Regions from separate parts of the Methylobacterium sp. NPDC080182 genome, predicted to be linked through region 2. Evidence: riboswitches for the same ligand, from Rfam matches in the RefSeq annotation. Region 2 holds a riboswitch; the other holds the start of a gene.
What was found. A riboswitch is a leader RNA that binds a small molecule or an ion and turns the genes downstream of it on or off. The one in region 2 is predicted to bind thiamine pyrophosphate.
Positions count from the first base shown of each region.

Region 1: linked by a shared signal. The riboswitch ahead of thiO (glycine oxidase ThiO) and the one ahead of thiC (phosphomethylpyrimidine synthase ThiC) in region 2 are both predicted to bind thiamine pyrophosphate.

Region 1 is NZ_JBNNWO010000011.1:217,191-220,595, forward strand. Features, by position in the region: gene thiO (glycine oxidase ThiO) at 1-1,222, opposite strand, end outside; gene thiS (sulfur carrier protein ThiS) at 1-2, opposite strand, end outside; TPP riboswitch at 1,287-1,415, opposite strand; gene ACQKQD_RS20460 (retropepsin-like aspartic protease family protein) at 1,649-2,155, shown strand; gene ACQKQD_RS20465 (glycosyltransferase) at 2,553-3,405, shown strand, end outside.
Region 2 is NZ_JBNNWO010000015.1:13,249-16,653, reverse strand. Features, by position in the region: gene ACQKQD_RS24265 (restriction endonuclease) at 1-137, opposite strand, end outside; gene ACQKQD_RS24260 (alpha/beta hydrolase) at 153-983, opposite strand; TPP riboswitch at 1,098-1,203, shown strand; gene thiC (phosphomethylpyrimidine synthase ThiC) at 1,275-3,161, shown strand; gene ACQKQD_RS24250 (TY-Chap domain-containing protein) at 3,184-3,405, opposite strand, start outside.

The DNA of each region.
Region 1 (3,405 bases), on a different contig from region 2:
ATGCCGAGGCCCTCAGCGCTTCCGGCTGGCCGAAGCGCGCGCGGGTGAAGGGACGCGCCACCTCCGGCAGCGCGCCGCGCAGCACCAGCGCGGCGATCGCGTCGGCGGTGACCGGGGCGAGCAGGTAGCCGTTGCGGTGATGCCCGGTGGCGGCGACGAGGCCCGGGGCGATCGCGTCGAGGATCGGCGCGTCGTCGTCCGAGGTCGGTCGGTAGCCGCTCCAGACCGCCTCCACCTCCATCTCCTCGATGCCGGGCAGCACCCGGCGGGCACCCTCCAGCAGGGCGTAGAGTCCGCCCGCGGTGACGCCGGGCCGGAAGCCGCAATCCTCGACGGTCGCGCCGACGATGAGCTGGCCGTCGCTCTTCGGCGCCATGTGGACCTGCTCGGTCCAGACCATCCGCGCCAGGGTACCGGTCCGGGCGGTGGTGCGCAGGGCCAGGGACTGGCCCTTCAGCGGGCGGACCGGCAGGGCGAGCGCGTCGGGCAGCAGGCCGCCCTCCCCGCTCCAGGCGCCGGAGGCGAGGACGACGGTCTCGGCCGCGACGACGCGGTCACTGGCGCGGATCCCAGTCACGCGGCCACCCGACCAGTCCAGGGCGGTGACGGGGGTCCGCTCCGCCAGGATCACGCCGGCGCGGCGGCAGGCCTCGGTGAGGGCGTCCATGACCAGACGGGGGTCGATCTGATGGTCGCGCGGACAATGGATCCCGGCGGTGACGGAGGGGCGCAGGCCCGGCTCCAGGCGCCGCACCTCGCTGCCCGGCAGCCACGTGGCCTCGAGTCCGGAGCGGCGCTGAAGGTCGTAGCGGAAGCGCAGGCGTTCGACCTCCTCGCGGCCGACCGCCAGCACCAGGGTGCCGTCGGCCCGGTAGTCGATCGCGCGGTCGGACGCGGCTTGCAGGGCATCGCGGAATTCGGGCCAGAGCCGGAGCGAGTCCAGGGCGAGCGGCAGCAGCGGGTCGGAGCCGGGCTCGTGCTCGGCGGCGGGGGCCAGCATGCCGGTCGCCGCGAGGCTCGCGCCCGCCCCGATCGTGTCCCGCTCCAGCACCGTCACGGCGCGGCCGGCCCGGGCGAGGCGCCACGCGATCGACAGCCCGATCAGCCCGCCGCCGACCACGGCGACGTCCGTCCGCGCCGGAAGGGTCGCCGGCGCGACGCTGCCGTCCGGGTTGCGGCGGCGGCCGATCGGTGAGGCGGGTCGGTCGAGGGGCACAATCATCTCCGCGGATTGCCGTCGCGGAGATCGGGCCGTGCGCTTCGGTGAGAAGCTGTGGCCTGCCTTTCAGGCGGCCGCGGTCCAATCCCTACGCCGGTATGAGCCGGATCAGGTTCGAAGGATTTCCGCGCCGCAGGTCCTGACGGACGTGCCAGCGGTTTCTCAGCCCCTTGCCGGGGATCTCCCTGGAACAGACGCAGATGTGGCTCCCCGGCCGCTGCCGGTCAACCCCGCGCCGCGAGCATCCAGTCGTTCCCGCGACAATCCGCGGATCCCGGTGACGATCTGGACACCAAGCGGAGCTGAATCGGCGCGCGCGCCGCGGCGGCGACCGCGATCGCGCACCATCCCTTCACCGGTCTGGCCTCTCATCACCGGGATTCCGGAACGTCTCCGGTCGCCGGCACTCCACGTCACGGGCGGACTCGCGTGCGCGCAATCCTATTGATCTGCCTGCTCGGCTTCCTCGGTGTCACGGCCGCCCTGAAGCTGCGCGACGGCATGAAGCCGGCGCCGGTGGCCCTCGCCGTCACGCCGCCGCCGGAGCCCGTTCCCGCAGTCGACGCCGCCGGCGTGGCTCTCCAGGCCGGGCGCAACGGCCACTTCTTCGTCAACGCGCTGCTGGACGGCCGCTCGCTGCCGATGATGGTCGATACGGGAGCGAGCGCCTGCGCGTTCTCCGAGGAGGATGCCGCGCGGATCGGGATCCGGGTCACTCCGACCGATTTCACCCGCGTCTGGAACACCGCGAACGGCACGGTCCGCGTGGCGCCGATCCGGATCGCCATCGTGCAGATCGGATCGATCACGGTCCGGGACGTCGATGCGGTCGTGATCCCGCGCGGGCTCCTGTCGACGAGCCTGCTGGGCATGTCGTTCCTCAGGCGTCTGCGCGATTTCGGCATCTCCGGCAGCACGATGACGCTCAGGGGCTGAAGCGGCCGGAGATCGACGCTGATCTGTCTGGTCGAGGCGCGCCTGTGGCGGGCCCCGGGCCTGCACCACGGGATCGGCTGCGGGCTCAACGCCCGCGCCGATGACCTACGGCGTTCGGGCCTCGTGCCAGCCCGATGGCGGGTGTCTCCTGATCCGCTCGATCGGTCTATCGGTCGCGGGTATTTGCAGTCATAAGACCGTGAGCCGAAGTATTTATATATAACTGGCCGATTATATGTCGTTTCAGATATTTAATCCAAATCTTGCCGAAGGATATGATTGTTTTGTCAGCGCATTCCGGCAATGCTAGGAGCGTTCATGACTGCGCATCCGACGCGTGAGCGCACGACGGGACGGCTTCGGTATGAAGAATCGCGAATCGACGATCTGTTTGTCCATGATCGTGAAGGACGAGGTCCACGTTATCCGGCGTTGCCTCGATTCTGTTCGTCCGATCATCGATCATTGGATCGTCGTCGATACCGGCTCGACGGATGGAACCCAGGATGTCGTCCGTGGCGCGCTCGCGGACATACCGGGTGCCCTGGTCGAGCGCCCCTGGGTCGATTTCGCCTTCAACCGGAACGAGGCCTTGAAACTCGCGCGGCGTCACGCGCAGTACGCATTGATCATCGACGCCGACGATGAGCTGATCATCCCGGCGGACTTCACGATGCCGAAGCTGCGTGCGCCCGGCTATCGGTTCGAGATCATCGACGCGCACACGCGGTACTGGCGCAACCAGCTGGTCAGCACCCGGGAGAACTGGCGTTACCGGGGCGTCCTGCACGAATTCCTCAGCTGCCCCGGCGTGACAGAGACACCGATCCTCCCCCTCGCGATGCGTCGGGGCGACGACGGTGCCCGCCACCGCGACGCGACGGCGGACGCGCGGGATATCGCCGTCCTCGAGAAGGCGCTGGCGGTCGAGACGGACCCCTTCATGATCGCCCGGTACACGATGTACCTCGGCACCACCTACGACGCCGCCGGCGAGTACCGGAAAGCGCTCGCCTGCTTCCTGAAGCGGGCCGATCTCGGCGGATGGGACGAGGAGGTCTATTTCAACCTGCTGATGGCCGCGGTGAACGCGGAGCGCCTCGACGAGCCGGAGGACAGGGTGCTGCAGCTCTACGAGCGCGCCACCGCAATCCGTCCGGGACGGGCGGAGGCGCGCCACGGGGCCAGCCGATTCTGCAGGCTGAGGAAGCGGTTCGCGGAAGGCTATCGTTACGCCGAGGCGGGCTTGG
Region 2 (3,405 bases):
GTGAGGTGATGGAGGCTGGAGCGGGCGCGGCGCGGGATCGGGCGCTCGCAGAGGGGGCAGACCGGGTCCGGCGGGCCCGGGACGCCCGGCCCGTCCGGATCCTCGGCGCTCCAGCGCTGCGAGCGCCGTCCGACCACGCGAGCCTCCCTCTCCTACCCCTGCTGGTCCACCGGCTGCGGGCAGGCCGGACCGACGCCCTGTCCGAACAGCGCCTCGGCCTCGCGATCTCGGCTCCCCAGGATGGAGACGTGGTCCCCGGGGATCACGTCGATCCGCGCCCGCGGGCCGGCCGCCTCGGCGAGGTTCCGCGCCAGCTTGGCCGGCACCACCGTGTCGTCGCGGCCCTGCACGATCAGCACGGGCGCCGACCCGTCGCGGATGCGCAGGTCCGAGCGGTACGTGTCGCGCAGGAGCCAGATCGGGGCTAGCGGGACATGCAGCCGCACGGTGTGGATCATCGAGTCGAAAGGCGCCTCCAGGTACAGGCCGATCGTCGGCACCCGTTCGGCGACGGCCACGGCCACGGCGGCCCCGAGGGAGTGTCCGTGGAGGAGGATCGGCGCGTCGGGCGCCCGCGCCCGCGCGGCCTCGACGGCCGCCAGCCCGTCGCGGATCAGCCCGTCCTCGCTGGGGCTGCCGGTGGAGCCGGGATAGCCGCGATAGGCCACAGTGAGCACGCCCCAGCCGCGCGCCCGCCAGGGCTCCGCGGCGAAGCGGGCCGCGTGCGGCTCGGGGCGGGACCCGTTGCCGTGGAAGCTCACGACGACGCCGCAGCCCGGCCGCGGAGGCCGCCACAGGCCGTGCAGGGTCTCGCCGTCGGGGGTCGCGACCGTGATCGTCGCGAGGCCCGGCGGGATCGTCCACGGGTTCTGCGGCCCGAAGGCGCCCGGATAGAGGAACCGGCGCTGCCCGAGCGCGAGCGCGACGCAGGCCAGCCCGCAGAGGAGGAGCGCGGCGAGCAGGAGGCCGGCGATGAGGCGCATTGCGGTGCGATTGCGGCGGGGGAGAACGCGTGCGTTCGGACGAACGGTTTCGGGGATGTGTTTTCTAGGGCGGCCGGTCAGCATTGACAAAGCCGTCCGCGGGCCCGAGTCTGGAACCGTTCCGAGGGGGGCCCTGAAGAGGGCTGAGATTGGGCACGCTGCCCTGACCCTTGAACCTGATCCGGCTCATACCGGCGGAGGGACGGGAACCTGCGGTCGCATCTCGCGCGACCTCATCTCATCTCGGCCATCGCGTGGACCGGACCGCTCCAGCACGAGGAGAGGCCCACGATGAACGCACCCGTTCTCCCGAAGGACGTGAAAGGCAGCCCCGAGACCGTGACCACGGGTCCGGTCACCGGATCGCGCAAGGCGTACGCGAACCCGGCCGGGCGGCCGGACATCCGCGTCCCCTATCGCGAGATCGTCCTCTCCGATCCGAAGGAGGAACCGGTGCGGGTCTACGACCCGTCGGGCCCCTACACCGAGACCGATGCCCGCATCGACCTCAACGCCGGCCTTCCCGGCGTGCGCGAGCCCTGGGTCGCGGCCCGCGGTTACGCGGCCGTCGCGCCGCGGGCGGTGAAGCCCGAGGATAACGGCTTCGCGGGCGACAAGCTCGTGGCCCCCTGCCCCGCCGAGCGGACCATCCGCAAGGCGGCCCCGGGCCAGATGGTGACCCAGTACGAGTTCGCCCGCGCGGGGATCATCACCGAGGAGATGATCTACGTCGCCCATCGCGAGAACGTCTGCCGCGAGGCCATGCTCGCGGGCGCCGAGGCCGCGCTCGCGGACGGCCAGAGCTTCGGGGCCTCGGTCCCGCCCTTCATCACCCCGGAATTCGTGCGCGACGAGATCGCCCGCGGCCGGGCGATCATCCCGGCCAACATCAACCACACCGAGCTGGAGCCGATGGCGATCGGCCGGAACTTCCTGGTCAAGATCAACGCCAACATCGGCAACTCCGCCGTGACCTCCTCGGCCGCCGACGAGGTCGAGAAGCTCGTCTGGTCGATCCGCTGGGGCGCCGACACGGTCATGGACCTGTCCACCGGCCGCAACATCCACAACATCCGCTCGTGGATCATCCGCAACAGCCCGGTCCCGATCGGCACGGTGCCGATCTACCAGGCGCTGGAGAAGGTCGGCGGCGACCCGCTCAAGCTCGACTGGGAGGTCTTCAAGGACACGCTGATCGAGCAGGCCGAGCAGGGCATCGACTACTTCACCATCCATGCCGGCGTGCGCCTCGCCCACGTGCCGCTGACCGCGCGGCGCGTCACCGGCATCGTCTCGCGCGGCGGCTCGATCATGGCCCGCTGGTGCCTCGCCGGGCACCGGGAATCGTTCCTCTACGAGCGGTTCGACGAGATCTGCGACATCATGCGGGCCTACGACGTCTCGTTCTCTCTGGGCGACGGCCTGCGCCCGGGCTCGATCGCCGACGCCAACGACGCCGCCCAGTTCGGCGAGCTTGAGACGCTGGGCGAGCTGACCAAGGTCGCCTGGGACAAGGGCTGCCAGGTGATGATCGAGGGCCCCGGCCACGTGCCGATGCACAAGATCAAGGTCAACATGGAGAAGCAGCTGAAGGAGTGCGGCGAGGCGCCGTTCTACACCCTCGGCCCGCTGACCACCGACATCGCCCCCGGCTACGACCACATCACCTCGGGCATCGGCGCCGCCATGATCGGCTGGTTCGGCACCGCGATGCTCTGCTACGTCACCCCGAAGGAGCATCTCGGCCTGCCGGACCGGGACGACGTGAAGACAGGCGTCATCACCTACAAGATCGCCGCCCACGCCGCAGACCTCGCCAAGGGGCATCCCGCCGCGCAGCTCCGGGACGACGCGCTCAGCCGCGCCCGGTTCGACTTCCGCTGGGAGGACCAGTTCAACCTGGGCCTCGATCCGGATACCGCCCGGCGCTTCCACGACGAGACTCTGCCGAAGGACGCCCACAAGGTCGCGCATTTCTGCTCGATGTGCGGGCCGAAATTCTGCTCGATGAAGATCACGCAGGACCTGCGCGCCGAGGTGCTGGCGATGGAGGAGGCCGGCGAAGTCGTGGGCGCGGCGCCCGCGATGTCGAAGGCCGAGGCCGAGGCCGGCATGCGGGCGAAGTCGCAGGAATTCCTGGCCGAGGGCGGCAAGCTCTACGTCGACGCCGCCGAGTGAGATGGCGGCGCGCCCGGTCCGCTCAGGATTCGGGCGCGCCGCAGCCCCGCCCCGGCGTTCCGCCGTGCGGGGCCTCGATATCGAGAATGTCGCCCGGGCGGGCGCCGTAGGCATCGTGCAGCGCCGCGAGCATCAGATCCGCGGCGATGCCCGTGTCGGGCGGCGATCCCAGCTCCACCAGGCGCGCGAAGTTCTCCGCCGGGTCCGCCTGGACGTATCCGAGCGCCGCCAGCGCCTGCCGTGC